DNA from 2 places in the Bacillus sp. JZ39 genome. Region 2 is predicted to be linked to the other one. Evidence: a T-box and tRNA genes for the amino acid it is inferred to sense, from the RefSeq annotation. Region 2 holds a T-box; the other holds one or more tRNA genes.
The links. A T-box is a leader RNA that pairs with one kind of tRNA and senses whether it is charged. The one in region 2 lies ahead of serS (serine--tRNA ligase), so its partner is inferred to be a tRNA-Ser.
Positions count from the first base shown of each region.

Region 1: it has a tRNA-Ser gene. The T-box ahead of serS (serine--tRNA ligase) is inferred to sense a tRNA for this amino acid. The anticodon was not compared.

Region 1 covers NZ_CP096389.1:515,264-531,354, reverse strand. The annotation lists gene M1D65_RS02745 (DUF2178 domain-containing protein) at 123-476, opposite strand; gene M1D65_RS02740 (helix-turn-helix transcriptional regulator) at 473-706, opposite strand; gene M1D65_RS02735 (hypothetical protein) at 913-1,050, shown strand; gene M1D65_RS02730 (class D sortase) at 1,436-2,008, opposite strand; partial or broken gene M1D65_RS02725 (isopeptide-forming domain-containing fimbrial protein) at 2,015-5,596, opposite strand; gene M1D65_RS02720 (MFS transporter) at 6,531-7,841, opposite strand; gene M1D65_RS02715 (MBL fold metallo-hydrolase) at 8,035-8,799, opposite strand; gene M1D65_RS02710 (cysteine hydrolase family protein) at 9,352-9,894, opposite strand; gene lrpB (transcriptional regulator LrpB) at 10,009-10,458, shown strand; gene lrpA (transcriptional regulator LrpA) at 10,581-10,991, opposite strand; partial or broken gene M1D65_RS02695 (LLM class flavin-dependent oxidoreductase) at 11,251-12,269, shown strand; tRNA gene M1D65_RS02690 (tRNA-Leu) at 12,576-12,659, opposite strand; tRNA gene M1D65_RS02685 (tRNA-Leu) at 12,741-12,822, opposite strand; tRNA gene M1D65_RS02680 (tRNA-Lys) at 12,834-12,909, opposite strand; tRNA gene M1D65_RS02675 (tRNA-Gln) at 12,936-13,010, opposite strand; tRNA gene M1D65_RS02670 (tRNA-Glu) at 13,022-13,093, opposite strand; tRNA gene M1D65_RS02665 (tRNA-Ser) at 13,123-13,213, opposite strand; tRNA gene M1D65_RS02660 (tRNA-Asn) at 13,218-13,292, opposite strand; gene M1D65_RS02655 (SprT family protein) at 13,415-13,867, opposite strand; gene cmpA (cortex morphogenetic protein CmpA) at 13,971-14,084, shown strand; gene M1D65_RS02645 (Tex family protein) at 14,094-16,091, opposite strand, start outside.
Region 2 covers NZ_CP096389.1:17,364-33,454, reverse strand. The annotation lists rRNA gene M1D65_RS00170 (23S ribosomal RNA) at 1-2,128, opposite strand, end outside; tRNA gene M1D65_RS00165 (tRNA-Ala) at 2,210-2,285, opposite strand; tRNA gene M1D65_RS00160 (tRNA-Ile) at 2,297-2,373, opposite strand; rRNA gene M1D65_RS00155 (16S ribosomal RNA) at 2,476-4,025, opposite strand; gene bofA (sigma-K factor-processing regulator BofA) at 4,271-4,534, opposite strand; gene M1D65_RS00145 (YaaL family protein) at 4,601-4,825, opposite strand; gene recR (recombination protein RecR) at 4,843-5,439, opposite strand; gene M1D65_RS00135 (YbaB/EbfC family nucleoid-associated protein) at 5,454-5,777, opposite strand; gene dnaX (DNA polymerase III subunit gamma/tau) at 5,801-7,492, opposite strand; RNA gene ffs (signal recognition particle sRNA large type) at 7,622-7,886, opposite strand; gene tadA (tRNA adenosine(34) deaminase TadA) at 7,969-8,454, opposite strand; gene M1D65_RS00115 (isochorismatase family cysteine hydrolase) at 8,540-9,091, shown strand; gene M1D65_RS00110 (LysM peptidoglycan-binding domain-containing protein) at 9,155-10,438, shown strand; gene dgk (deoxyguanosine kinase) at 10,537-11,160, shown strand; gene dck (deoxyadenosine/deoxycytidine kinase) at 11,157-11,810, shown strand; tRNA gene M1D65_RS00095 (tRNA-Ser) at 11,922-12,014, opposite strand; gene serS (serine--tRNA ligase) at 12,149-13,426, opposite strand; T-box leader at 13,483-13,695, opposite strand; gene pdxT (pyridoxal 5'-phosphate synthase glutaminase subunit PdxT) at 13,748-14,338, opposite strand; gene pdxS (pyridoxal 5'-phosphate synthase lyase subunit PdxS) at 14,360-15,244, opposite strand; gene dacA (D-alanyl-D-alanine carboxypeptidase) at 15,441-16,091, opposite strand, start outside.

The sequences.
Region 1 (16,091 bases), 500 kb from region 2:
GCGAGCAAAAAACCCCCATACTTTCCCACATCTCCAAATCTCATTATAAAATGATTTCATATTCGTTCCCTCTCCTAAAACAATTAAAACTACAGAGACACTATCTTTCTCGGTAATTGAATTCACAAAAAATCTTTTTTATATCGAACGGCTAGATAGATTGCTGAAGCGAAGAATGCAATAGAATACTTAAATAAGAAGAAAACTTGCCACATATATTCTTTTGGGAAAACCAAGTCGCACAAAATTAGTGCATATAACATACAGAAGCAACCTTTTAAAGCGATTTGGTTTGTTCTTTCGTCAGTCTTACCCATTTTTTTAGTAAATACGATTGTCAGAATCAATCCAACTACAAGCAATATAAATCCGCTGCCAATGAGAATACTCCAATTTCCCGGAGAATGTTCAGCCCAGGACTTTAAAGGAGAAAAAATAGCGTTAGTGATCGTATCTGTGATCGAATTCATTTTCATTTTTGATCATTTCCTTTCTCATAAGTAAAAATCTCGTTTACATCCACATTAAAAAATTTGGCAATTCGAAAAGCTAACAGCAGAGTCGGAACATAATTTCCTTTCTCCATTACAAAGATGGTTTGTTTGGAAACCCCGACTTTCTTTGCTAATTCTTGCTGAGACAATCTGGCAAGTACACGATATTCATAAACCTTATTTGAGATCGAATCACCAAAATCTTTCTTCATGACCATCACCTCTTGAACCAAATTATAAACTCACCTTATATAAAAGTAAAGTAAACTTATAGAAAAATATAAAATACTTTTATGTTTACTAAGATTACTTTGATTTAATCATGAACCAGAATGCAGAAAGAACCTGACGAAATTCATGATTCCGTCAGGTTCACTTATCGATCTGGTGTAATTTGTGGTTCTTGGCGGTACATTTTATGATATTCAGTGATGCAACAGGTGATCAATTTCCAAAAACAACAGTAAACGGTTCTGATGGTGCAAACCGAACAACAATTCTTGGTTACCACTCTGAAGGGGCAGAAGTTGTGGACACAATTGATGTTTACGAATAGCTAAATCCAAATAAACAGAAAATCACTAGTAATTTAAATTAGTTGGCTTACTGAAGGTAAGTAGGCAGTTTGAGGGCAGTAGACAATTTTAAAAATAAGCACAAAAAATACCAAAGGTCTACAACCCTTGGTATCATTGATGCAGCCGAGCGAACTTGAACTTTACGGGTTATTCACCCACTAGGCCCTCAACATAGTAAATCCATATCACTGGTTATGAAAGCTTATTTTCATTACACACTTTATACTCATTTGCCATCAATTCTATGGTTTTATCAATTCTGGTTAAAAAGTGACCTGCTTTTTCTTATATCGATTAAGAATTTTAATCTCTTCCTTATTATAAAAAGGCTGACGAAAATGATCGTCAGCCTAATCTTTGTTCTCATATCCGTTTTCCATAAATGATATACCGTTTCGGCGCATTACCGATATATGAAAAGGGATAACAAGTTGTAAGTATAAGCTCCTCTTTATCATGCTGCAGCGTAATAATAGACTTATCTGTTTTGTCCACAATTTTTGTTTTGTCTATTTCATATGAAAAACTTCCATATGGCAGCTTAACCTTTAATTGATCACCTTTTTTCAGTTCTCCCGTTCGACGGAAGACGGTATCCCGATGACCTGATAGAACAATCTGCCCGTTTTCATCTGGATAATAACTGCCTTTGTAGTGGCCGACTCCTTTTTCCAAATCATCCGCATCGGTTCCCTCTACAATCGGAAGCTCGGCGTTGATCTTTGGAATCTCCAGAATGCCAACCGCCTCCCCGAACTTAGGCTTAAATCCTTCTTTATCTGAGCCTGCATTTTTTCCAGAAGGGCTCTTTAGTGCAAGTTTTGCCTCATCTAAAGTTTGTTCTGTTTTATGACTGATGTCCATCACTTCCCAGATCCCGTAACCTATAAAAACGAGTCCAGCAATAATGATGCATATAGGAAGGTATTTCTTCATGCAACATCAGGCATTTCTTTTTCTTCTAAAGTACCAGAGTGCAGTTCCTGCTACTAACAATACCAAACCAACAAGGATCAGATTATACGTATTTGTTGCTGTATTTGGAAGTTCATTTCCTGTGTCACTTCCCTGATCTTTAGTTGTAGGCTCAGTTTGGATTGGCTTTTCTGGATTGCTAGTGTTGGTTGGATTACTAGGCTTGCTTGGTTTTCCAGGTACCTCTGGTTTGTCAGATACAGGGTCCTTCTGTTGGACTGTAATGTCTGCTTCAGGCTTATCCGGCTTATCAATACTGCTGCCTTCGACAGTTGCCACGTTTTTAATCGTTTTGCCTTCATATCCGGACTCAATTTTCGCTTGGAATGTCACACTCCGCCACTCAGTGTCAGTGACATCGCCAAAGTTAGCAATAATCTTGCCGTCTTTGATTGTTGCTTCTCCACCATTGCTCGCTTTCAAGCTGCCTTCGACATACTTCAATCCGGCTGGAAGTTTATCTGAAATAACCAGATTCTCTACTTTACCATCGGATACTGTGTTCCGGGTCTTAATCGTATAAACAACAGTATCGCCTACTTCGTATTTCTTTTTGTCTGTGTCGAGGTTCTTCGCTGTCTTTTCAGATTCTAAAACAGGAATTCGCGGATATACTTTCACTTCATGGCTCGGTTTATCAGGAGTCGTGATATTGTCACTGCTGATGTTTGCAGTGTTGACGATATCTTTTCCTGCTTGACCAGACTTCACTTTTGCTTCAAATGTCACAGAGTGCCACTTCGTATCGGTCACATTGCCAAACTCTCCTGACGTCTTACCGTCGGCATAATATCCATGATCATCGTCTTGCTCATCACTTACTGCTGTACCATCCACTTTCAATGTCCCTGCAACATATTCTAATCCTTCCGGAAGAGAATCCGAGATGACAAGATTTTTGACAAGGCTGTCATCAACCGTGTTTCGGGTTTGGATTGTGTAAAGAAGCGTGTCGCCCGATTCCGGATGGTCCGCATCTTTATTTCCATCAGCTTTTTCCTTAATGGAGGCTGTTTTCTTTGATTCTAGTTTCGGATCCTTAGGATCAATTTTGATACTTGTTTCAGGCTTGTCCGGTAAATCGATATTGCTGCCGTCAACGGCTGCCACGTTTTTAATCGTTTTTTCCGCATATCCGGACTCAATTTTCGCTTGGAATGTCACAGTCCGCCACTCAGTGTCAGTGACGTCGCCAAAGTTAGCAGCAACCTTGCCGTCCTTGACTGTTGCTTCCCCCCCATTGCTTGCTTTTAAGCTGCCATCTACATATGATAAACCAGCTGGAAGCTCATCTGAAATCACAAGATTTTCTAAGGTACTTTCCGTTATTTTATTACGTGCCTTAATGGTGTAGACTACAGTGTCTCCTACTTCATATTTTTCTTTGGCCGAGTCAAAATTCTTCGCCGTTTTTTCTGATTCTAAAACAGGATCACGCGGATATACTTTGACCTCGTTACTAGGTTTGTTAGGAATGTCGACATTATCACCGCTGATATTCGCAGTGTTGACAATGTCTTTACCTGCTTGGCCCGTTTTCACTTTCACTTCAAACGTGACATTATGCCATTCCATGTCAGTGACTTCACCGAAATCTCCTACAATTTTGCCGTCTGCGTAGTGACCTTGGTCATCGCCTTCTGAGTCACTTACCGCAGTGCCGTCTACTTTTAATGTTTCTGGGACATACTCCAGCCCTTCAGGAATTGCATCTGAAATGACGAGATTTTTTACTAGACTGTCTTCAGAAATATTTCGAGTCTGAATTTTGTAGAGAAGTGTATCCCCCACCTCAGGATGATCTGCATCAGTATTACCTTCACCTTTTTCCTGAATAGAAGATGTTTTCTTTGACTCTAGTTCAGGATTTCGCGGATACACTTTGACTTCTTGTTTTGGTTTATCCGGAGTATCAATATTGTCCCCTGTCACGCTTGCTGTGTTAACAATATCCTTACCCGATTGCCCCGGCTGCACCTTGGCTTCAAATGTCACAGCATGCCATTTCGTATCGCTTACATTTCCAAATTCGCCTGTAGCTTTTCCGTCGACGTAATGCCCATGATCATCATCATTGGTATCACTTACTCCAGTACCATCTACTTTTAATGTTCCTGGAACATATTCCAATCCTTCCGGAAGAGTATCCGAGATCACAAGATTTTTCACAAGACTGTTTTCAACCGTATTTCGAGTCTGAATAGTGTAAAGCAGTGTGTCTCCCACTTCTGGATGATCAGCATCCTTATTTCCTGCTGCTTTTTCTTTCAGATCCGCAGTTTTTTTCGACTCTAGTGATGGAGGGTTATAATTAACATGAATTGTGATTGTCGTTTCTGTCGTCCCACCATACCCATCATCAACAATAATCGTAAATGAATCGTCACCAGAATAGTCTTTATCAGGTGTATAGGTCCACGTCCCGTCATCATTTACTTTAATCGTCCCATGGCTTGGTTTCTTACCTTCTTTATAGGTTAAACTATCACCATCTGGATCTGACCCGCTTACTTCTCCGGAGACCGGTGTATTTACCGTCGTAGTCTTTGAATCATCCGGGGCGGTTGGTGGCTTGTTTCCAGCTGGAATTGTGCCGGAATCATTTGCACAGCCATTGGATGCCGATATTGTAATGTCTTTAGAATGATCAGCATTTTTCAATATCGCATGAATTTTCCCATCTGCATCAGAAACTAAACTTGTTACGGCTTCTCCGTTAGGTCCAGTTAACTCTCCGCTAGAAGCAGTAAAAGAATCAAGTGGTGCCCCCTGAACCGGATTACCTAATGGATCAAGCAACGTTACCGTAACATTATATCCCCCTTGCTGATTTGACTGATCAGTCGTTACCTTTACAGTGCTAGGCGCTTGTTTATAATCATTTTGTGGATTGAGCGTCTCAATAGGATTGTAATGGTTTACAAAGTACCAGTTATAGATATCATGAGTCTCATAATTTGGAGATCCTGTTGACCCAGTAAAACCAGCATAAAAAGGTTTTCCATTAAATACAGTACCAAGATCTATACCACTTACATCTAAAATTTGTTTAGAACTTGCCCTATCCGGTGATGTACCGAGACGAACCTGAACATTCTTAGTTAGACCATCATAATCGATCCACGTATAATACTGGGTTCCGTTAGATAAAACGTAGTTTGTACCATTAGCTGTATTATATTGATCTAAGTCTGTATACCATCCAGCTTTGTTTACTGGATCGCCATTTTCTGCAAGTCCGATATAGTTTGCAGAAGGATCGCCATAACCTGTGTTTAGGAATGTGTCATATTTAATAGTAAAACTCGGTTTAATTCCATAAAACGCTAGGCTTCCTCCATTAGTTAGTGAGCTGGTTGTATCACCCTGTATGGTAAAAGTTAACCCGTCACTTGGACCTTTAGGGCCAGGATTACTCATTTTAAACGAAAAGGCTGTGCTAAATGAATAATTGTCTTTCGGACAAATCTCATTTTTGTTAATAGCTGCCCCAGCTTGTGTTTCAGATGCTGGTGTTAGCCGTATAAAATCAGTCCCATTGGGAACTTCTGCAGAACCATTTAAATAAAACAATTGATTTGCAGTATCAGTGGAAAATCCATCATATTTCATGGTTAGCCACTTACTATCTGAAGTAACAGCCTTTGCCTTTTTAACTGTGCTAGGCAAGACAGTAAACAGGTTACTTACGATTAATAATATGATTGCTAACAACATGAAGCATTTCCTGAATTGCTGCTTGTAAGACTTAGATAAAAAAGCTTTCCTCATAACCCCACCCCAAATACCATTTTTAAAAGAAGTTTACATTTACAAAATCGGTTTCTGAATCTGGGCAAAAAGCCCTCTCTCTGAACTTCACTCTCGTTCTTTATATGGTCCCCCTCTCTTTTTTCTAAATATATAAAATAAGTACATCTTTTACAATGTGACAAAATATTCATATATTTGTCATAAAATAAGGTTGAATTACAAAAAACATGAAGTATTTGTCGTAATTTGTAAAGGGTAAATAGTCCTTTATTGTTTAAATCTGTTTGAATCTCTTTTTATAAAGTTTTGTGCATATAACTCTCATAAAGGTAAATCGTAATTTGTTAAAAAGTAGGAGGTAAGACACAAAAACCATTATAATCATGTAGAAAAGTTTGATCACTATGGTGCAAAAACAAAAGAAGATACCAATATAATTTGGTATCTTCTTTGTTAGTTCGAGTCCCTCAACCTAATAAAAACATATCATGGTTTACAAAAGCTTTTATTCAAAGCGTCTGTTTATTTTATTTATACCTATTTTCATCATTTTTCACGAATTCTGGGCACAAGATGGGCACTATTTTTAGACTGTCAACGAACAACTAAATAATTGTGTAGTTATATACATGCCACTAATGCCATATCAACTCCTTACTATAATAAATAGAAAAAGGAGGTTCCGGTAAAGTAATGTCTACTTAGGTTCTTCAAAGACAGTTATATAAGCTTATGCTTTTTCCTGAATCCTTCTAAAATACCAAATAACTACTGGAATGAGTAACAATGATAAAACGGCTCCAGAAATTGATAGTATTGTATAACTAGAATGTGCAACAACCATTCCTGACAAGGCTCCACCTGCTGCTCCTGATAGTGCTAATAAAACATCGAATGTTCCCTGTGTTTTTGCACGTAGAGATGGATGTGTTGAATCTATAATAAGGGCAGTTCCCGTTAGTAAACCAAAGTTCCAACCTACCCCTAGTAATACTAGTGCTAGGATTAGCAATGATAATGAGTCTGCCGGTGCAATAGCTGCCACCAACCCAGCGGCAAGAAGTGTGGCACCTGAAGCAATAGCCATAGTTGTGCGACCAAACTTATCTACTAATAAACCAGTCAATGGTGAAGGAAGATACATCGCTGCAATATGGAGTCCTATAACTAATCCCACTTCGCTTAAACCATGACCGTGATGACCCATGTGAACCGGTGTCATTGTCATAATAGCTGTCATGATTAGTTGAGCTAAAATCATAATGACAGCTCCTACCATTATTCCTTTTTTGTCTATAGCAGGATTTTTTAGACTTCCTCCTATTTGTACTTTATCGTCTTTTTTCTCAGCATTCGCAATAGCTGTTGATACAAACAGCGGATCTGGACGAAGAAAAATTAAGAGAATAATTCCAGCAATTATAAAAGCTGCTCCTGACATAATAAACGGACCAGCTAAATTGGGAACACCAATTGAATCTGCAAATTCCCCCATTGTATTAACTAAGTTAGGACCTACTACAGCTCCTAAAGTAGTAGAAACTAAGGCCATACTTGCAGCAGTTGCCCGTTGTTTCTCATTTGCAAGGTCTGTCCCAGCATACCGAACTTGAAGATTAGAAGCCATACCTGCTCCATAAATAAGAAGAGAAACAAATAATAGGGCAACGCTGTTAATTAAAGCCGCGATTATCACACCTATAGCACCTAATCCGCCTATAAGGAAACCACCTGCAAGTCCAGCTCTGCGACCAAAACGTTGTGAGGATGCTCCTATAAGCAGGGCAGCTACGGCAGATCCAAAAGTAAAGAGGGCAGTTGGAATTCCTGCTACATTTTCCGATCCTATCATATCTTGTGCAAGAAGCGCCCCAACTGTTATCCCAGCTCCAAGTCCTGCTCCCCCAAATATTTGTGAAAAAATCAAGATTTTTAATGTTTTTTTATAAAGTTGGTTTTGTTTTTCTGGTGAATCAATATAACCTTGTAACCAAAGAGGCTGCTGTGTTGATATATTTGTATCTTTTTTTGTCATTACCATGAATTCTACCTCCTAACGACACATCTTTGTTGCTTTTCAAGTTTTTTTGTCATCATTGGAACATTCCATTTTTGTTATTCCGTATATTTAGGATTTTCGATATATTTAAAATTTAAAATATTCATTATTAGAAGAAGCTCATGATTAGTTTTTATAATTATGAGCTTCTTCTATTTATTTGTCGGTGTTCATATTAAAATGTGTAAGACTCGCCATCTTCTGGCACTAAAATATTACTTGAGAATCCTTTTTCTTTACTAAAGTTTTTTAATTCTTCTCTAGATAGTGTCCAATGGTTAACAGCTTCCATATGAACAGATATAATCTTAGCATGAGGAGCAGCCTTGTGAACTTCATAGATGTCTTCTTTTCCCATGATGAGTGAACCTAAATCTAATCTTTGATTGTCTCCACCATTAACCACAATGATTTCTGGTTGATGTGTATGAATCTCGTCTTCGATAGCATCATACCAAACTGTATCCCCAGCTACATATAAAACTTTTTCACTTGGGTGCTTGAATACTAATCCACAAACATCACCCATTAAGTTTAATAACTCTTCCCCTCTGCCATGTTCACCTTTTGTTTTTACTAATTGGATCCCTTCAAAAACAGTGTCTTGATGTAGCACTTCTACATTTTTGAAACCACTTGCTTTTACTTCTTTTGCATCTGCTTCATTTTGAACAAACATTTTGATGTTTTTTGGCAATACGTTTTTTGCCACATCATCAAAGTGATCTAGGTGTAGATGAGTAACAATTACCGCATCTACGCCATCCAGAATGTTATCAATTGATGTTGGCAAACTCACCAAAGGATTAAATAAATCTTGTCTGATCGTTTCAGGGAAAGTAGCGTACGTACCTTTCTCTGCTAACATAGGATCTATCAAAAATTTTTTATTTGCGTATTTTACAACAATTGTTGCATTTCGAATTTGTGTAATATTCATATTTACAACTCACTTTCTTTTTTTATTTGTCTTAGATCGACAGAGTTAAGTGTATAATATCAGCAGCGTTCGAATACATAGATAAAAAAAAGTGTTTTAACTCTTTGACTTTATTTTCGAAAGGAATTAACGTTCAAATAGATCAAACAGATAAAAAATTATAGAGAAATTATGTATAATAGCCGAATTCAATGAAAGATCTGGGAGAGAGTACATTTAACATGCCCATCAGCTACAGCTAGAGTAGAGAAATTAGAAGAGAATGGAGTTATTGAGGGATCTAACATTAAAGTAAATCAAGCAATTAGGTGCTTTATGTAAACCTTCATCAATATCTATATTTATGGCAAAAACAATCCCTGTACATGGTCTTACTATGGATCAAAAACAGGACATCTTGATCTTTTATCAGATGGGAATAATGATACTGAAAAACAATAAAAGATAATGAATAAAGGATGTCCAGAAGTATTTTTCTGAACATCCTTTTTTAAGTTGTTGAATCATCTTTCTTGTGAAAAGAAAGACGTTATGTTCGCGCAGGAAATTCTTTTATTTTAAAAATGCCTCTGTGGTTTTTACTGTTGCATAGACACCATTTAATGCGGCCATAAATGCGTAATGGACATGCTCAGCAGGAACGATTTTATCTTCAATTTGCAATGTTGTTGTTGCGCAAGCATCTTCTACCACTTGGCATACATAACCATGTTCAACTGCAGAACGAACTGTTGCATCAATACACATATGGGACATCATACCGCAAACAACTAATTCTTTAACCCCTTCTTCTTGTAGCTTTCCATTTAAATCTGTATTGAAAAAGCTATTCGGCATATGTTTTACAATGACTGTCTCTTTCTCTAATGGACGTACTGACTCATGAATTTCGACACCTTCTGTATTTGGATGGAAAAAATGAGCGATGTTACCTTCTGTGATATGCTGTACATGAAAGACAGGTGCGCCTGTGTTTCTAAAGTGTGAAAGTAGTTTAGCCGCATTTTGTGCTGCTTTCTCTGGGTTTGTTAAAGCCATCTTCCCATTTGGAAAGTAATCATTTTGAATATCAATCACTAATAAAGCTGTTGTCATTTTTTCACCTCTTAAAATTTTTATACTGTATAAGGATATATAATTTCCATTGAATTTTCGATGGTCTCATGAAATACTATTATGTAAAACTTTTTCACTGTGAAAGGAGTTACTATGCAAATTGATTCAATTGATTTTCAAATTCTCCAATTATTAAATAAAAATGCTCGGATACAATGGAAAGAAATCGGTGAAAAAATTCATATGACAGGACAAGCGGTAGGCAATCGCATCAAAAAAATGGAGGATAACGGTATCATTAAAGCATATTCGATTGTGGTTGATGAATTGAAGATGGGGTTTTCTTTTACAGCCTTTGTCTTCTTTTTCATGAATGCATATACGCATGATGATTTATTGAAATTTATTGCTACTCGTAATGAAATTAGCGAAGCTCATCGTATTTCGGGAGATGCATGTTATCTTCTGAAGGTAACGGTTCATTCACAAGAAGTTTTAAATCACCTTCTGAATGATTTATTGAAGTATGGAAACTATCAGCTTTATTTGTCTATTAAGGAAGTAAAAAAGCATTATAATACTTCATTAATGTCTGATGAATAATGCGCTTGTTATTATAATGTATAAAAAGGCCCCAGCTTGGTAAATTCCATATCCAACCTAGGGCTTTTTTAGAGCATATATATCATGTTATATGACCGCACATCTCCGTTTTATAAAGTTAACTATTTACCAATAACAATCGACACTTTATAGTTTGCATGTTTATTTAAGTCATTTAAAAATTGATCTAATACCTCGTTTGAAGGAAATTTACATTCAAGCAAATAGCAACCGTCTCCACTAACTTTATAATTGTTTATTACATAGTTATCTTGTGTTTCTATAAAAGCTAAATAGGGTTGATGATGGATTTTTTCGATATAAATATTAAGAAAAGCATGTATAGAGAAGCCTAATTTCACTTGATTCACTTCGATACTACATCCTTTTATTATGCCATTGTCTATTAACTTTACTACTCTTGATGCGGTTGCTGGTGCAGTGAGATGTACTTTTTCCCCTAATTTTTTCATTGTAAGGCGACTATTTTTAGACAGCTCATCAAGTATTTTTTTATCTATTTCATCAATCATTTTCTTGTATCCTTTCTGAAAAATAAGATGTATTTTACATATTTTGTTCACTGAACATTTTTTTATGTTTGCTTAAAACTTTAAAAATAAAGTGAAATTGTGAAATAACTTTATTTTGCCTATGTATTGATCGTTTGAGAAAGTATATATTTATTTGCATGCAAATCAAAGAGGAATGGACACCATTTAATATGAAACAATTTTTCAAAATGTTTTTTCCATTGATCTTGTATAAGTTCATTATTTTAGAGGTGAAATTATGAAAAAATTTGATATATCTGTTTTTTCAGTTGCTCCATTAAGACAAGGAGAAACAATGAAACAAGGGATTGATTCTGCAGTGTCATTAGCTAAAGCTGTAGATAATATGGGCTATAAACGGATTTGGTTTGCAGAGCATCATAATCACGACGCTTATGCAAGTGCAGCAACCGTATCAATTGTACAACATATATTAGCAAATACAAAAGACATTCGCGTAGGTTCAGGGGGTATTATGTTGCCAAATCATTCCCCATTAATCGTAGCGGAGCAATTTGGAACACTTGAAACATTATATCCAAATCGTGTAGATTTGGCATTAGGACGCGCACCCGGAACGGATCAAAAAACGGCCGATGTGATTCGTCGTTCCAACCATAATGGAGTGTTTTTCTTTGAAAGAGAAGTAAATGATATTTTGCGTTTTGTCGGGGATAAGAGTGTACAGGGTGAGGTTCGCGCTTATCCGGGTATTGGAACGCATGTGCCTGTTTTTGTGTTAGGATCCTCAACGGATTCAGCGGAAATTGCTGCAAAGCTTGGTTTACCCTATGCATTTGGCGCTCAATTTTCCCCCATTCGATGGAAGAAGCGCTCTCTATTTATCGAGAAAATTTCCAACCGTCTTCTTATTTACAAGAACCTTATGTGATCGCTTGCATTAATGTGATTGCAGCAGAATCTATAGACGAGGAATCTTTTATTTCTGCAAGTCATTTGCAGGTGTATATTGATATTTATACAAATAATTTAAGTAAGCTTATTCCACCCACTGAAAACTTCCTAGAATCGTTATCACAGTTTGAATTAGAAATTCTCCACAGTCGACTGGGGTATACAATCATGGGTGATCGAGAAACAATTCGTCGCGAACTAATTGATTTCCAACAAATGTATCACGCAGATGAATTAATTGTGTTATCTAATATTTACGAATTGAGCAAGGAAATTCAGTCGTACGAGATTTTAAAACAGGTTGTGGATGAGTTGTTTAAAAAAAGAATGGAGCAACTTTAGAAATCGAGTCAGTTGTATTAGCTTATGTTCTCCTCAAGCGCGATTGTTAAACAAGAAAGAAAAGGGTGATACATATTAATCATGTATAATATGTATCACCCTTTAGTTTTTTGAACGAATAGGACATGGTTCGTTTCTTTTACAATGAACGGATATCTTTTTCCTAATAAACAGAAGGAACTGCCGACCGTTTGGATGATTACTTTAAGTAACTGGTGAGTTTTGGTGAGCAACTCTTCTCTCATAGCCGTATTTCCGCACAAAAAAATAATACCAAAGGTGGTTAAACCCTTGGTATTATTGAGATGCGGCCGAGAGGACTTGAACCTCCACGGGTTATTCACCCACTAGGCCCTCAACCTAGCGCGTCTGCCATTCCGCCACGACCGCGTGATCATTAAATTGTGTTTGTGCTGGTTTAGTAGGCTCTTAACCTAGTAAAACCGATTTGCGTGCACTTTGTAAATAAAGTGCGGGTGAAGGGACTCGAACCCCCACGTCGTAAGACACTAGATCCTAAGTCTAGCGCGTCTGCCAATTCCGCCACACCCGCAAAAAGACAAATGGTGAGCCATGAAGGACTCGAACCTTCGACCCTCTGATTAAAAGTCAGATGCTCTACCAACTGAGCTAATGGCTCTTACTATTAGATTTCAAAAATAAAAATGGCTGGGCTAGCTGGATTCGAACCAACGCATGACGGAGTCAAAGTCCGTTGCCTTACCGCTTGGCTATAGCCCAACGAAATGGAATGACCCGTACGGGATTCGAACCCGTGTTACCGCCGTGAAAGGGCGGTGTCTTAACCGCTTGACCAACGGGCCGATGGTTGAGAACTTATATCGAAATCTTATGGCGGAGAAGGAGGGATTTGAACCCTCGCGCCGCTTACGCGACCTACACCCTTAGCAGGGGCGCCTCTTCAGCCACTTGAGTACTTCTCCAATATGGCTCCACAGGCAGGATTCGAACCTGCGACCGATCGGTTAACAGCCGATAGCTCTACCACTGAGCTACTGTGGAATAATGAGACAAGACTTATTATATCAGCCTTGATTTGCAGTGTCAAGAGGTAAATGTTTTTATTTATCTCTCGTGACGACTTTTATAATGTAACATAGGCTTGCCATATTCGTCAACCTTTTTCACGAAAAAATTCTTTTTATTTTTCCGCGGCATTTTCCGCATCTGTATCTGTCAGGGTTCATGGCGCGCTTCTTTATATACTGTTGGCCGCAGGCCGTACAGATATACATATAAGTTTTTTTGTTTTCCGCTTTTTTCTTAAGGGGTGTACAGAACCTCGGCGCGTTGACCTGCTGCAATAGCATTCTAAAATCTCTGTCTCTGTGCTTGTACCCTTTTCCTTCAAGGTGGAGATGATAATGGCAGAGCTCGTGCTTGATGATGCCGATCAGCTCCTCCCTGCCGTGTTCAATCAGATATTTTCTGTTCAATTCAATGTTATGAGAGGTTAACAGGTACCTTCCGCCCGTGGTTTTAAGCCTGTCATTAAAAAGCGCCTGATGGCGGAACGGCTTTTTAAAATATGTTTTAGAAATATCCTCTGTCAGCTTTTGAAGCTCTATATTATCCATAGTGCACCTCACTTAAAAAACATTGAACGGGACAATTCACCGTTCGCATACAATATGGTAATCACCGTCCCTCTTATGATAAAAGCTGAGGAGGAATGAGCCTATGCCAAATTGGCTTAAAAAGCAGATGCAAAAAGCGTTCCTTGAAAAAGATAATTACCAAATTAAACTGCTGAATCAATGCTGGTATTTCTATAGGAAAAAACACTGCTCGTAAGCAGTGCTTTTATTTTACCATAGACAGCGATACTCTGCCTTTTTGTACATCTACGCCGTCAACCCAAACTGTCACAATATCGCCGACAGATACGACATCAAGAGGATGCTTGACGAATTGATTGCTCAATTTTGAGATATGCACAAGCCCGTCTTGTTTGACTCCGATATCAACAAACGCTCCAAAGTCCACTACATTGCGCACGGTGCCCTGCAGTTCCATTCCCTCTTTCAAATCTTCCAGCTGAAGGACGTCTGTTTTCAGCAAAGGCTTAGGCACCTCATCGCGCGGATCGCGTTCCGGCCTTGTCAGCTGTTCACAAATGTCTTTCAGAGTGATTTCGCCGATTCCCAGCTCTTTTGCCGTTTCAGAAAGCGCCAGCTGATTGATTTTGTCCTTCAATTCCGCCGTGCCGATATGTTCTGTTGAAAGTCCGAGTTTTTTCAGAAGCGCTTTTGTTTCTTTATAGCTTTCCGGGTGAATGCCTGTTCTATCCAAAGGCTCTGTCCCTTCCTGCACTCTTAAGAAACCGATACATTGCTCATAGGTTTTCGCACCGAGCCTTGGGATGTCCTTCAGTTCTTTTCGATTTGAAAACTTTCCGATTTCCTCACGTTTTTTGACAACGTTGCCTGCTACAGACTTCGATAATCCCGCTACATACTGAAGCAGCGCGGCGGAGGCTGTGTTGACGTTTACTCCCACCTGGTTTACGACCGTTTCGACTACAAACCGCAGAGATTCATTTAAGCGTTTTTGGCTGACGTCATGCTGATACTGTCCGACACCAACAGACTTCGGATCGATTTTAACGAGCTCCGCAAGCGGGTCTTGAAGTCTTCGCGCAATAGACACGGCACTGCGCTCTTCAACCTTAAGGTCAGGGAATTCTTCTCGGGCCAGCTCTGAAGCCGAATAGACGCTTGCACCCGCTTCATTGACGATCACATAATAAATTTTGCGCGGCATGTCTTTCAGTACATTGACGATGAATTGTTCTGTTTCTCTGGATGCTGTGCCGTTTCCGATCGCCACCATCTCGACTTGATACTGCTCAAGAATCTTTTTCACTTTTTCATGGGCTTCTTTTGTTTTGTTGACTGGCGCATGCGGATAGATCACATCAATTTCCAAGACTTTTCCAGTCTCATCTGACACAGCGAGCTTACAGCCGGTTCGAAAGGCTGGGTCAACACCGAGAACGGTTTTGCCTTTCATCGGCGGCTGCAAAAGAAGTTTTCTCAAGTTCTCTGAGAAAATATGAATCGCCTGTTCATCAGCTTTTTCTGAGAGCTCTTTCCTGATTTCACGCTCGATTGCCGGCTGGATCAGCCTTTTATAGCTGTCTTCAATTGTCTCCTGCAAAATCTCTTTTACGGATGTTGAGCGATTTTTAATGATTTGTTTTTCTAAATACGCCTTAATGTGATCCGCAGGCGGTTCGATTGACACCTTTAAAATATCTTCTTTTTCGCCGCGGTTCATTGCCAGTACCCTATGCGGAACGACTTTTGCAATTGGCTCTTCATACTCGTAATACATTTCATACACATTTTTCTCATCGGTGTCTGCCGACTTTCCGGTTGCGGACTTAATGGTTCCTCTTTTGAAGGTTTCCTGGCGAATCCACTTTCTGAAGGTCGGCTCGTCTGAAATTTGTTCCGCAATAATGTGCTTGGCGCCTTCAATCGCTTCTTCTCGTGTGAACACTTCTTTTTCTTCGCTGATGTATTGGTCTGCTGTTGCTGCCAGACGATCATCTTGGGGAAGTGTCAGGATATAGTCGGCAAGCGGCTCAAGGCCTTTGCTTTTGGCGACTGTCGCCTTTGTTTTACGTTTTTGTTTATAAGGGCGGTAAAGGTCTTCCACTTCCTGAAGCTTCACCGATTGCTCGATTTTACGTTTTAGATCATCTGTCAGTTTATCCTGCTCTGCAATCAGCCTGATGACTTCTTCTTTTCGCTGATTCAGGTTTTGTATGTATTGCCAGCGTTCAGAAATCGTCTG
Region 2 (16,091 bases):
AACATTCAATATCAGGCTGCAGTAAAGCTCCACGGGGTCTTTCCGTCCTGTCGCGGGTAACCTGCATCTTCACAGGTACTATAATTTCACCGAGTCTCTCGTTGAGACAGTGCCCAGATCGTTGCGCCTTTCGTGCGGGTCGGAACTTACCCGACAAGGAATTTCGCTACCTTAGGACCGTTATAGTTACGGCCGCCGTTTACTGGGGCTTCAATTCGCACCTTCGCTTACGCTAAGCGCTCCTCTTAACCTTCCAGCACCGGGCAGGCGTCAGCCCCTATACTTCGCCTTACGGCTTCGCAGAGACCTGTGTTTTTGCTAAACAGTCGCCTGGGCCTATTCACTGCGGCTCTCTCGGGCTTGCACCCTAACAGAGCACCCCTTCTCCCGAAGTTACGGGGTCATTTTGCCGAGTTCCTTAACGAGAGTTCTCTCGATCACCTTAGGATTCTCTCCTCGCCTACCTGTGTCGGTTTGCGGTACGGGCACCTCTCACCTCGCTAGAGGCTTTTCTTGGCAGTGTGGAATCAGGAACTTCGCTACTATATTTCGCTCGCCATCACAGCTCAGCCTTATGGGAAACGGATTTGCCTATTTCCCAGCCTAACTGCTTGGACGCGGATATCCAATACCGCGCTTACCCTATCCTCCTGCGTCCCCCCATTGCTCAAATGGTGAGGAGGTGGTACAGGAATATCAACCTGTTGTCCATCGCCTACGCCTTTCGGCCTCGGCTTAGGTCCCGACTAACCCTGAGCGGACGAGCCTTCCTCAGGAAACCTTAGGCATTCGGTGGAGGGGATTCTCACCCCTCTTTCGCTACTCATACCGGCATTCTCACTTCTAAGCGCTCCACCAGTCCTTCCGGTCTGGCTTCACAGCCCTTAGAACGCTCTCCTACCACTGTTCGAAGAACAGTCCGCAGCTTCGGTGATACGTTTAGCCCCGGTACATTTTCGGCGCAGAGTCACTCGACCAGTGAGCTATTACGCACTCTTTAAATGGTGGCTGCTTCTAAGCCAACATCCTGGTTGTCTAAGCAACTCCACATCCTTTTCCACTTAACGTATACTTTGGGACCTTAGCTGGCGGTCTGGGCTGTTTCCCTTTCGACTACGGATCTTATCACTCGCAGTCTGACTCCCAAGGATAAGTCATTGGCATTCGGAGTTTGACTGAATTCGGTAACCCGGTAGGGGCCCCTAGTCCAATCAGTGCTCTACCTCCAAGACTCTTACCTTGAGGCTAGCCCTAAAGCTATTTCGGAGAGAACCAGCTATCTCCAGGTTCGATTGGCATTTCACCCCTACCCACACCTCATCCCCGCACTTTTCAACGTGCGTGGGTTCGGGCCTCCATTCAGTGTTACCTGAACTTCACCCTGGACATGGGTAGATCACCTGGTTTCGGGTCTACGACCACGTACTCATGCGCCCTATTCAGACTCGCTTTCGCTGCGGCTCCGCATCTTCTGCTTAACCTTGCACGGGATCGTAACTCGCCGGTTCATTCTACAAAAGGCACGCCATCACCCGTTAACGGGCTCTGACTACTTGTAGGCACACGGTTTCAGGATCTCTTTCACTCCCCTTCCGGGGTGCTTTTCACCTTTCCCTCACGGTACTGGTTCACTATCGGTCACTAGGGAGTATTTAGCCTTGGGAGATGGTCCTCCCGGATTCCGACGGAATTTCACGTGTTCCGCCGTACTCAGGATCCACTCAGGAGAGAACGAAGTTTTGACTACAGGGCTGTTACCTCCTATGGCGGGCCTTTCCAGACCTCTTCATCTACCTCGTTCTTTTGTAACTCCGTACAGAGTGTCCTACAACCCCAAGAGGCAAGCCTCTTGGTTTGGGCTAATCCCGTTTCGCTCGCCGCTACTCAGGGAATCGCATTTGCTTTCTCTTCCTCCGGGTACTTAGATGTTTCAGTTCCCCGGGTCTGCCTTCTCATATCCTATGAATTCAGATATGGATACCACTCCATTACGAGTGGTGGGTTTCCCCATTCGGAAATCTCCGGATCAAAGCTTGCTTACAGCTCCCCGAAGCATATCGGTGTTCGTCCCGTCCTTCATCGGCTCCTAGTGCCAAGGCATCCACCGTGCGCCCTTTCTAACTTAACCGTTAAAAAGAATCACTATGTGATATCTTGTATTACTAATTGAATGTGATGTCTACTGTTATCTAGTTTTCAAAGAACACGTTGGTGGAGCCTAGCGGGATCGAACCGCTGACCTCCTGCGTGCAAAGCAGGCGCTCTCCCAGCTGAGCTAAGGCCCCGTTATATAAGATGGTGGGCCTGAGTGGACTCGAACCACCGACCTCACGCTTATCAGGCGTGCGCTCTAACCAGCTGAGCTACAGGCCCATCTTAACTTATTCAAGGAACAAAGTTCCTTCAAAACTAAACAAGACAGGGAACGTTCTGTTTATAAGACCCAAGGTCTTATATTCCGTAAAATATCCTTAGAAAGGAGGTGATCCAGCCGCACCTTCCGATACGGCTACCTTGTTACGACTTCACCCCAATCATCTGTCCCACCTTCGGCGGCTGGCTCCTAAAAGGTTACCTCACCGACTTCGGGTGTTACAAACTCTCGTGGTGTGACGGGCGGTGTGTACAAGGCCCGGGAACGTATTCACCGCGGCATGCTGATCCGCGATTACTAGCGATTCCAGCTTCACGCAGTCGAGTTGCAGACTGCGATCCGAACTGAGAACAGATTTGTGGGATTGGCTTAACCTCGCGGTTTCGCTGCCCTTTGTTCTGTCCATTGTAGCACGTGTGTAGCCCAGGTCATAAGGGGCATGATGATTTGACGTCATCCCCACCTTCCTCCGGTTTGTCACCGGCAGTCACCTTAGAGTGCCCAACTGAATGCTGGCAACTAAGATCAAGGGTTGCGCTCGTTGCGGGACTTAACCCAACATCTCACGACACGAGCTGACGACAACCATGCACCACCTGTCACTCTGCCCCCGAAGGGGACGTCCTATCTCTAGGATTGTCAGAGGATGTCAAGACCTGGTAAGGTTCTTCGCGTTGCTTCGAATTAAACCACATGCTCCACCGCTTGTGCGGGCCCCCGTCAATTCCTTTGAGTTTCAGTCTTGCGACCGTACTCCCCAGGCGGAGTGCTTAATGCGTTAGCTGCAGCACTAAGGGGCGGAAACCCCCTAACACTTAGCACTCATCGTTTACGGCGTGGACTACCAGGGTATCTAATCCTGTTCGCTCCCCACGCTTTCGCTCCTCAGCGTCAGTTACAGACCAGAGAGTCGCCTTCGCCACTGGTGTTCCTCCACATCTCTACGCATTTCACCGCTACACGTGGAATTCCACTCTCCTCTTCTGCACTCAAGTTCCCCAGTTTCCAATGACCCTCCCCGGTTGAGCCGGGGGCTTTCACATCAGACTTAAGAAACCGCCTGCGAGCCCTTTACGCCCAATAATTCCGGACAACGCTTGCCACCTACGTATTACCGCGGCTGCTGGCACGTAGTTAGCCGTGGCTTTCTGGTTAGGTACCGTCAAGGTACCGCCCTATTCGAACGGTACTTGTTCTTCCCTAACAACAGAGCTTTACGATCCGAAAACCTTCATCACTCACGCGGCGTTGCTCCGTCAGACTTTCGTCCATTGCGGAAGATTCCCTACTGCTGCCTCCCGTAGGAGTCTGGGCCGTGTCTCAGTCCCAGTGTGGCCGATCACCCTCTCAGGTCGGCTACGCATCGTTGCCTTGGTGAGCCATTACCTCACCAACTAGCTAATGCGCCGCGGGTCCATCTGTAAGTGGTAGCCGAAGCCACCTTTTATGTTTGAACCATGCGGTTCAAACAACCATCCGGTATTAGCCCCGGTTTCCCGGAGTTATCCCAGTCTTACAGGCAGGTTACCCACGTGTTACTCACCCGTCCGCCGCTAACATCAGGGAGCAAGCTCCCATCTGTCCGCTCGACTTGCATGTATTAGGCACGCCGCCAGCGTTCGTCCTGAGCCAGGATCAAACTCTCCGATAAAGTAGTTTGACTGACTACGCACATCGCTGTGCGATTTATAAAAAATGAATTAACAGGTACGTTTTGTCTTGTTTAGTTTTCAAAGAACTTTGTTTACCGCTCGTTTAAGCGACTTTATTATCATAACATTTACCGCCGCTACTGTCAACAACTTTTTAGTATTTTCTTTTCAAAAAAGCTGTTCGTCATCAGCGACGTATATTAGAATAACACCTTCAGTTGTCTAAGTCAATACATAATATCAATTAAATGATAAATTGCTTAATAACGACTAACGCAGCTATTCCGGGTATCCCTAAAATTCCGCTGATAGCTGTTGTAACCAGATTAATCGGCACATGAATGCCAAGACTGCCGCCAAACATATTTACACAAACCAGCAGCAAAGCACCTGCCACAAATTTAACAGCTGTGATGCCCATCCACTTTAAAGGCTTCGCAGCTGAACCTGATAAAAAAAGAAGAATAACCAGTCCTAAAATAATCCCAATAATAAAAATAGGCTCCATGAATCTTCTCATCTCCTTCGCTTGTTCTAGTACAAGCTTATGAGAAGATCCAGGAGTTTAGACCACTTACTTCCACCGGCTGATTTTTAAATTTCGCTGCTTCGCTTCCCTTAAGTAAAAAAAATACTTCGCTTCAGCTACTTTCAGTTCGTATAACACTTCAGCAGACGGTTCTAAGCTTTTTTCAACCAGCTTTTTTTGCCTGTTCCACTCTTCCTTTTGCTTAAAAAGCTGCTCGGTTAGTTTTTCATCAAACTCTCTTCTTAATGTTTTCTTGCGAAGAAAACCCATGGATCGCTTTTTCCTCCTTACAATTCACGTCTTCCTTCAAGTGCTTTAGAAAGAGTGACCTCGTCAGCATATTCCAAGTCACCGCCGACGGGCAGTCCGTGGGCAATACGGGAGAGCTTAATACCAGATGGCTTGAGGAGCCTTGATATATACATCGCCGTTGCTTCCCCTTCTATATTAGGGTTTGTCGCGAGGATCACTTCTGTCACTTGATCATCCTGTAATCGTTTTAACAATTCTGGTATTTTAATATCCTCCGGTCCGATGCCGTCCATTGGAGAAATAGCGCCGTGAAGAACGTGATACTGTCCGTTGTATTCCTTCATTTTCTCCATAGCGATAACATCCTTAGGGTCTTGCACAACACAGATAACAGACTTATCCCTGCGCGTATCTTCACATATATAGCAAGGGTCCTGATCTGTAATATGCCCGCAAACTGAACAATATGTCAGGTTGCGTTTCGCATTTACTAATGCTTTCGCAAAATCTAATACTACATCTTCTTTCATACCTAGAACAAAAAAAGCCAGACGAACCGCTGTTTTCGGTCCGATCCCTGGCAATTTCATAAAGCTGTCAATCAGCTTTGATATTGGTTCAGGATATTGCATGTTCTTTTATCCCCCTAGAATAAACCTGGCATGTTCATTCCCTTTGTAAATTGACCCATTGTTTCGTTTGTGATTTCGTCAACTTTTTTCAAAGCTTCATTCGTTGCAGCAAGCACTAAATCTTGAAGCATATCAATATCTTCTGGATCAACGACTTCTTCTTTGATGATAACATCCAGGATTTCTTTTTGGCCGTTTGCTTTTACTGTTACCATACCGCCGCCTGCAGTTCCTTCAACAACCTTTTCTGCAAGCTCTTCTTGAGCCTTCGCCATGTCCTTTTGCATTTTTTGCATTTGTTTCATCATTTTTTGCATATTACCCATTCCGCCACGCATAGCATTCACTCTCTTTCATTTTGTTAGTCTTTTATTTCAATTAAATCCGCTCCAACAAGCTTTTTCGCTTCGGCAATAAGCGGGTCTTCTTCAGCCGGTTCATTTGATCCTTCATTTTCCTGCTGATGATCTTCTAAAAATTCTTCTCTTATTTTACCCCATTGTGCTTCTGGAACGCCAATCAAATCCATTCTTTTTCCGAGCATCGATTCTAAAATCTGCTCAAGATTAGTCCGGACTCCGTTGTTATCCTCAGCGACCATTTTACAATGAATTTCATATTTGAACTTCAGAACAAATGCCGCCGATCCGGCAGCCACAGGTTCACTGTCATTCAGCAAAGCGGCATGTGATACTTTGTTTTGCTGTTTGAGATGAGCAAGAAGCTTGCCCCAACTGTTTCTGAGCAGATCAAGATCCGGTCTTGTGGCTTCCTTCAAAATCTCATGAATTCTGCCTACTGGCGCTTTGTAATTGGATTTCCCGCCCTTTGGCACACGCGGCGCTTCTTTTTTCGGGCTTTCCGCAGCTGCTTTTATGCCCGTTGTTTTGAGCCGCTCTACTTCCTGTTCGAGCTGCTGGATTTTTTTCATCAGCATATCCACTTCCGGGAGATCAGCAGCAGATTGATGTGAGGTTTGGCAAATCTTCACAACGGCCACTTCGAAAAAGATACGCGGATGATTTGTCCATTTCATTTCCTGATGGCTCTTGTTCAGAATATCAATCATTTCATATAGGGCCTGAGCCGGAATTTGTTCACTTAGTTCCCGGAACGTTTCATCGACTTTTACTTTCTCAAGCACTCCCTCTAAGCCAGGGGCTGTTTTGTACAGCAGCATGTCCCTGAAATAGAAAATCATATCTTCTATCAGCTTAGCTGGATCTTTTCCTTGCTGAAGCAATTCATTTAATGTTTCCAGTGCGTCAGAAACGTTTTTATCATGCAGGGATTGTGCAAGCTTCCCGATATATAATTGAGAAACAGCACCCGTAATTAAAAGCGCATCTTCGACTTTCAGGATATCGCCGCTGAATGATATGGCCTGATCAAGAAGGCTCAGGGCATCCCTCATCCCTCCGTCTGCAGCACTCGCGATGATATCCAGCGATCCTTCCTCCACTTGCAGCTGTTCAGCATCAACAATTTTATTCATGCGGCCTACAATCGCTTGGGAGGTAATTCGTTTAAAGTCAAAACGCTGACATCTAGAGATAATGGTTAAAGGAATTTTGTGCGGTTCAGTTGTTGCTAATATGAAAATACAATGCTCAGGCGGCTCTTCTAATGTTTTTAGTAATGCATTAAAAGCGCCGATAGAAAGCATATGCACCTCATCTATGATATATACCTTATATGTGACGGCCGATGGGGCAAACTTCACTTTATCGCGAATGTCACGAATCTCATCAACACCGTTATTAGAAGCGGCGTCAATTTCTATGACATCGGATATTGACCCGTTTGTTATCCCTTTACAGGCCGCACATTCGTTGCATGGCTCATCAACAGGAGCATGTTCACAGTTGACAGCCTTAGCAAATATTTTGGCTGCACTGGTTTTTCCGGTTCCTCTTGGCCCGGAAAACAGATAGGCGTGAGAAAACTTTTTTTGCAAAAGGGCATTTTGCAGCGTTTTTGTAATGTGTTCTTGTCCGACCACATCTTCAAAGCGCTGAGGCCTGAATACTCGATATAAAGCTTGGTAACTCACGGGTTTGCCCTCCTCCGTTATTCATCATTCCCATTATACATGAACCTTGTTTCGATTCCAAAAGCTCTTTTTACATAACAAAAAACTCACCTAATGTTAGGTGAGTCTGAAAATTTGATGATTGATTTACCGTGCACCTTCTGTCGATTCGCTACCCTAAGCGTTACTTAAGCAGTTAGCTCGGCCCAGGCAACCCTGCGGCACATGAGAGGTTTCACTTAATGCTGCTTCCTTCCGGACCTGACATGGTTCATGAATTCCCATTGCGCAGGACCCAAACGTCAACACCACTTACTTAAGGCAGGCCTTAAAGTAAACGAACCTCGAGAAGGGATTCGGCCCTGCTAGAGCGGATTGCAGGTACAGGGCACCGCTACCTCCCCGCTTAGCACGGCAAAATAAATATCAAATTTTATGTTGCATCTATTACGATGCACACTTAAGTATATCTGTTTCCCCTAAAAATTGCAACCGTGCTATTCAGACAAGTTTTTCCTGGCGGCTTTCTTCTTTTTTCTTAGTTCTCTGAAAAACGCACTGAGCATTCCGCCGCATTCTTCCTCAAGCACACCGCTCACCACTTCAGCCTGATGATTAAAGCGTTCCTCCTGAAGAAGGTTCATTAGCGTGCCTGAACAGCCGCCTTTCGGATCAAATGCGCCAAAAACCACTTTTTCCACTCGAGAAAGTACGACTGTACCAGCACACATTGGACAAGGCTCAAGCGTCACATAAAGAGTCGCACCTTCCAGCCGCCATGTTCCGAGTGCCTTACACGCTTCATCAATTACAAGCATTTCTGCATGGGCAATAGATCGCTGTTCAGTCTCTCTTAAATTATGTGCACGCGCTATAATTTCATCATTAACGACAAGCACCGCACCTATTGGCACTTCACCTTTCTCTTCAGCCTTTTTCGCTTCTTTAATTGCTTCTTTCATATAAAGTTCATCTTGTGTCATAAGGATAAGCTCTCTTTTCAAAGTTTTTTCATTGCCTAAAAAGGCTACATATTAACTATAACTGAAACGGAAAGGAGACTGTCGATTGTCCAAAGCAGATACAGCCCTTCTCATTGTAGACATGATCAATAATTTTGAATTCGATATGGGAGAAGCCCTCGCTAAAAAAACAGAAAAAATCGTTCCTCATATTTTATCATTAAAGGAGCACGCGAGACAAAATGAATGGCCGATTATTTACATCAATGATCATTATGGACTTTGGCAAGCTGACATTAAAAACATTCAGCAAGAATGCACAAATGAAAGAAGCAAGGATATCATCACAAAGATAGCTCCGGAAGATGCTGATTATTTTTTAATCAAACCAAAACATTCCGCTTTCTACGAAACTGCACTTCACACCCTTCTTACTGAGTTGCAGGTGAGACATATTATCTTAACAGGTATAGCCGGCAATATATGTGTGCTGTTTACCGCTAATGACGCTTATATGAGGGAATACAGCATCACGATTCCTAAGGACTGTATAGCGTCAAACAGTGACGAAGATAACGAATTCGCCTTAACTATGATGGAGAATGTTCTTTTCGCAGAAATTACGACGGAAGAACAAATTACAGAAAAACAAACATGATCAGCGCTTTTCTTTCATACATTGATAGCGATATGAAAGGAGGCGTTTTTCATTCAAATTTATGTGGTAAAACAAGGCGACACTCTTTCTGCTATCGCTTCACAATACAGAACAACCGTAAGTGAGATCGCTGAAACGAATGAAATACCGAATCCCGACAGCCTTGTTGTCGGACAAACCATTGTCATTCCAATAGCTGGCCAGTTCTATGATGTGAAGCGAGGTGATACCCTGACATCTATCGCCCGGCAGTTCAATACAACGGCAGCCGAGCTCGCAAGGGTTAACCGCATCCAGTTAAATACCGTGCTTCAGATTGGTTTCCGTTTATACATCCCACCATCTCCTAAACGAGACATCGAATCAAATGCTTATTTGGAGCCCCGAGGAAATCAAGTCAGCGAAAATCTCCAACAGGCGGCCAGAGAAGCGTCGCCCTACTTAACGTTCCTTGGCGCATTCAGCTTCCAGGCACAGCGGAACGGAACCTTAGTCGCACCGCCTTTAACGAATTTAAGGAGCATTACAGAAAGTCAAAATACAACATTGATGATGATTATAACGAACCTAGAAAACCAAGCATTCAGCGATGAACTTGGCCGGATCCTTTTGAACGACGAAACTGTAAAAAGACGGCTTCTAAATGAAATAGTCGAGAATGCCAGACGATATGGCTTCCGTGACATTCATTTCGACTTTGAATATTTGCGGCCCCAAGATAGAGAGGCTTATAATCAATTCCTCCGCGAAGCAAGGGATCTTTTTCATCGAGAGGGCTTAGAAATTTCTACGGCTCTTGCTCCTAAAACAAGTGCAACACAGCAGGGCAGATGGTATGAAGCTCATGATTACAGGGCACATGGCCAAATTGTCGACTTTGTTGTTCTCATGACATATGAATGGGGCTATAGCGGCGGGCCGCCTCAAGCGGTTTCTCCAATTGGACCTGTCCGTGATGTCATAGAATATGCTTTGACTGAAATGCCTGCGAACAAAATTGTCATGGGCCAGAATTTATATGGATATGACTGGACGCTGCCATATACAGCAGGGGGAACTCCGGCAAGAGCTGTAAGCCCTCAGCAAGCCATTGTCATAGCTGATCAGAACAATGCTTCCATTCAGTATGACCAAACCGCTCAAGCTCCTTTCTTCCGCTATACTGATGCAGAAAACAGAAGGCACGAGGTATGGTTCGAGGATGCCCGCTCGATTCAAGCAAAATTCAATCTGATTAAAGAGCTGAATTTAAGAGGCATCAGCTATTGGAAGCTGGGTCTTTCCTTTCCACAAAACTGGCTGCTGCTGTCTGATCAATTTAATGTTGTCAAAAAGACGTTTCGATAATTTGGAAACGTCTTTTTTTCATGGGGGCACCCAAGGGTTGTGATACAATATGAAGGTCGGTAACTGACGCACGTTTTTCAGATATAAGGAGGATTCCGATGAATACAGCCCCTTTTATTGCAATAGAAGGTCCTATCGGGGCAGGAAAAACAACTCTCGCAACGATGCTCTCACAAGAATTCGGATTCCCTATGATCAATGAGATTGTAGAGGATAACCCGTACCTTGATAAGTTTTATGACAATATAGAGGAATGGAGCTTCCAGCTCGAGATGTTTTTTCTTTGTCACAGATACAAACAGCTTGAAGACACCAGTGATCACTTTTTAAAAAAGGGACAGCCTGTAATAGCTGATTATCATATTTATAAAAATGTGATTTTTGCGGAACGCACCTTGTCTCCACATCAGCTGGAAAAATACAAAAAGATATATCACCTGCTAACGGATGATCTGCCAAAGCCGAATTTCATCATTTACATAAAGGCCAGTCTGCCTACATTGCTACACCGCATTGAAAAACGCGGGCGCCCCTTTGAGAAAAAAATTGAAACTAGCTATTTGGAGCAGCTGATTTCAGATTATGAAGTCGCCATCAAGCAGCTGCAGGAAGCAGACCCTGAACTTACAGTGTTAACCGTAGATGGTGATTCAAAGGATTTCGTTTTGAATAAGAGCGACTTTGAACGCATTGCCGCCCATGTAAAGGAGCTTATCGTATGAAGGAACATCATATCCCTAAGAATTCAATTATTACAGTAGCAGGAACAGTAGGTGTTGGAAAATCGACTTTAACAAAAACTTTAGCTAAACGGCTTGGATTTAAAACATCTTTGGAGGAAGTCGATCATAATCCATATTTGGAAAAGTTCTATCATGATTTTGAACGTTGGAGCTTTCACCTTCAAATTTACTTCTTAGCTGAACGCTTCAAAGAACAGAAAACAATTTTTGAAGCCGGTGGAGGTTTTGTACAGGATCGTTCGATTTATGAAGATACAGGAATTTTCGCAAAAATGCATGCTGATAAAGGGACAATGTCAAAGGTTGATTATAAGACTTACACAAGCCTTTTCGAAGCAATGGTAATGACACCGTATTTCCCACACCCAGATGTGTTGATCTATTTAGAAGGAGATCTGGAGAACATTTTAAACCGGATTGAACAACGCGGCCGTGAGATGGAGCTTCAGACAAGCAGGTCTTATTGGGAAGAAATGCATACACGCTACGAGAACTGGATAAGCGGTTTTAATGCCTGCCCTGTTTTAAAACTTCGCATTGAAGATTATGATCTTCTGAACGACGAAAACTCGATTGAAAATATTGTAGATCAAATTGCTTCAGTTATTCATGATAATCAAAAAAAGTGAATCTCAGTCGAGATTCACTTTTTCTTTAAAATAAAAAATCCGCCGCACCGAATGCAACGGACAAAACAATCTCCAATATATGCTTGTGTTTCATTAGAATTAAAATCAATATGGCGGAGGAAGAGGGATTCGAACCCCCGCGGGCTTTGACACCCCTGTCGGTTTTCAAGACCGATCCCTTCAGCCGGACTTGGGTATTCCTCCGTATCGACAAGACTTACTATATCACGTATGTTCTCGTGTGGTCAAGCATTTTTAAAAACTTTTTTTGTTTTTATGAAAATGCCGTGTTTACATAAGCAAAAAGGCGCACCTTGTCAGGCACGCCTTTCCATAATTTACGGTTTCATTACTTCTCTATTCCCCATATAAGGACGGAGCACTTTCGGAATCACAACGCTTCCGTCTTCCTGCTGATAATTTTCTAAGATAGCGGCAACTGTTCTTCCAACCGCCAGTCCTGAACCGTTCAGTGTGTGTACATGCTCAGGCTTGCCTTTAGCTTCACGTCTGAAACGAATATTCGCACGTCTCGCCTGGAACGCTTCGAAGTTGCTGCAAGAAGAGATTTCTCGATATGTGTCTTGGCTTGGAATCCAAACTTCGATATCGTATTTTTTCGCAGCCGTAAAGCCTAAGTCACCCGTACACATGCTCATGACACGGTATGGAAGCTCAAGCAGCTGAAGAACCCGTTCTGCTTGGTTTGTAAGCTTCTCTAATTCTTCATAAGAATCTTCAGGCTTCACAAACTTTACAAGCTCAACTTTATTAAATTGGTGCTGACGAATTAATCCGCGTGTGTCACGTCCTGCTGAACCAGCTTCAGAACGGAAGCAAGCACTGAATGCCGCATAGTTGATCGGCAGGCTGTCACCTGAAAGGATTTCATCGCGATGCATGTTTGTAATCGGCACTTCCGCCGTTGGAATTAAGAAATAATCTTCTTCTCTGATTTTAAATGCATCCTCTTCAAATTTAGGAAGCTGCCCCGTTCCCGTCATGCTTGCGCGGTTTACCATATATGGCGGGATCACTTCAGTGTAGTTATACTCATCCACATGCAGATCAAGCATAAAGTTATAAAGCGCACGCTCCAGACGAGCACCTAAGCCTTTATAGAACACGAAACGGCTTCCTGTTACTTTGGCAGCACGTTCAAAATCCAGAATACCCAGCTCATCCGCAATATCCCAGTGCGGCTTCGGCTCATAAGCAAATGAAGGCTTTTCACCCCATTTACGCACTTCTACGTTGTCGTCTTCTGTTTCACCGACAGGTACAGACTCATGCGGAATATTCGGGATTGAGAGAAGGATTGTATCAAGCTCAGCTTCCACTGTTCGCAATTCTTCATCAAGCTTTTTAATTTCCTCGCCGACTTCACGCATTTCTTTAATAATGTGATCCGCGTCTTTTTTCTCACGCTTCAGCACAGCAACCTGCTGAGAAACTTCATTTCGTTTTCCTTTTAACTCTTCAACCTTGCCGATAAGCTCTCTTCGTCTATCATCCAGCGCCTCAAACTTATCAAAATCAGTTAAGTCTTCGCCTTTGTGTACAAGCTTTGCTTTAATTTCTTGAAAATTTGCTCTCAGCATTTTCGTATCAAGCATGCGAAACACTCCTTTTTTTATTGATTTGTCGAAAATAAAAAGAGCCCTCATCCCCATAAAGGGACGAGAGCTCTCGCGTTGCCACCCTGATTGAAAACAAATCAAAGACTCGTTTTCCACTTTCAAACATAACGGTTATCCCGTAAATGCCTACTTGTTTCAGCATTTCGCTCAAGGATGGATTCAGACAGCATCTTTCACCGATTCGCACCAACCATCGGCTCTCTTAGAAAGAGAGGCTCCCTACTAGTTCCTATCAACGCTTTTCGATCTTTATTTGTGCTTATAATGTACTATAAGTTTCCACAGCTTTCAACTGTTTTATACAAGTGCCTTTTGCTTGTATTCCTTAACCATTTCAACAAACAGCTGTGTTACTCGGTGATCTTCTGTCAGCTCCGGATGGAATGAGCAGCCAAGGAATTGCCCCTGTTTCGCGGCTACAATACGACCATTATGCTCCGATAGAACTTCAACATTTTCACCAGCTTCTAAAATATGCGGAGCACGGATGAATACCCCTGTAAAAGGCTCGTCCAAGCCTTTAATTGTTAAATCAGCTTCAAAGCTGTCAACCTGCCGGCCAAATGAATTACGTTCTACAACCACATTCAGAAGACCTAAATGAGGATTATCTGAACCGGCAATTTCTTTTGCTAATATAATTAATCCGGCACATGTTCCAAACATCGGTTTGCCCTGAGCAGCGAATTCACGAAGCGGCTCCATGAATTGATACGTATCGATCAAACGGCGCATCGTCGTGCTCTCACCGCCCGGCAAAATCAACCCGTCAACTTCGTTCAGCTGCTCCGGACGTTTTACGACAAGACCAGCCACGCCGCATGCTTCAATCGCATGGATGTGCTCTCTAACTGCTCCTTGAAGTCCTAGTACACCTATTGTTAACATGTCAGCAGCGCTCCTATGTTCTTACCAGCCGCGTTCTTGCATACGCTGTTCTGGAAGTAAGTTTGAGATTTCAATCCCTTTCATTGCAGTACCAAGCTCTTTTGACAACTCAGCGATCAATTTGTAATCAGTAAAGTGAGTTGTTGCTTCCACAATTGCTTTCGCAAATTTAGCAGGGTTGTCTGATTTGAAAATACCAGAACCAACAAATACTCCGTCAGCACCAAGCTGCATCATGAGAGCAGCATCAGCTGGAGTTGCTACGCCGCCAGCGGCAAAGTTAACGACAGGAAGCTTGCCGTCTTTTTTAATTTGAAGAAGAAGCTCGTAAGGAGCACCTAGGTTTTTCGCTTCTGTCATTAGTTCATCCTCACTCATCGCAACTACTTTGCGCACTTGAGCGTTAACTTTACGCATATGGCGAACAGCCTCAACAATATTACCTGTTCCAGGCTCACCTTTTGTGCGAAGCATAGAAGCACCTTCCGCAATACGGCGTGTTGCTTCACCAAGATCACGGCAGCCACATACAAAAGGAACTGTGTATTCATTTTTATTTAAATGAAATTCTTCGTCAGCCGGCGTCAGAACTTCACTTTCATCAATATAGTCAACACCCATAGCTTCAAGCACACGCGCTTCAACAATATGTCCGATACGCGCTTTTGCCATTACCGGGATAGATACTGCATTCATTACTTCTTCCACGATTGTAGGGTCAGCCATACGGGCAACTCCTCCAGCCGCGCGAATATCTGCTGGCACACGTTCTAGCGCCATTACAGCGACAGCTCCAGCTTCTTCAGCGATTTTCGCTTGTTCCGCATTGATGACGTCCATGATGACGCCGCCTTTTTGCATTTCTGCCATTCCGCGTTTTACACGTTCAGTACCTGTTTGAGCCATTTCTTGGTCCCCCTAATCAAGGTATAGTTATATGATTTCTAATCCTTATTGTATCCTAGAAATCCAATAATTCATATGGATATATACTATTTTATTCGGTTTTTAGCGCTTTGAAAATCATTTTTTATTAAAAATTGGGTTTTTTCAGTATATTACGCGAAAGAGCCCTAACATCCATCAGAGCTCTTTCAATTGATTAAAACCAGCCGGTTACCGTATCAACAATGCTTCCCCAAATTCCGGCAAAAAATCCGCCGATACTGCGCATTGTCAAAACAAACCAGTTTGCTTTTTCTACATTTTCTTTTGTAACAAGGTCTACGCCAGCCAGATCGCTGTTAAGGAATCCGTAATCCTTTTCATCACCTGTGTATTCCGCAGTCAGCTTCCCAACCTTGGTTCCTTTTTTCACAGGAGCAGTTAAGTTGTCTTTATTCAGTGTGACCTTCGCTTTGTAATTCTTTTCTTCACCATTTTTGACAGGAAGAGAGAACGCCTTGTTTGTCACAATGCCTACTTCTTTCTCTTTACCCTTATCAACTGAAATTGTTTTATGGCCTTTTACTTGATCGCCTTCAGCATAAATTTCTTTCATGGAGAAATTGTCGAAAGCATAATCAAACATTTTCTTCGTTTCATCGAAACGGCCTGTATGAAGGTTGCCCTTTGCGTTTAAAACAACAGTGATGACACGCATACCGTTGCGTTCAGCTGTTCCTGTAAAGCATGAACCCGCAGAGTCAGTAGAACCTGTTTTCAGTCCGTCTACAGTCGCTTTTTTATACTCGCTGACAAGCCCCTTCAGCATAAAATTCCAGTTCGGCATGTCCATTTCATCATCGGTGCC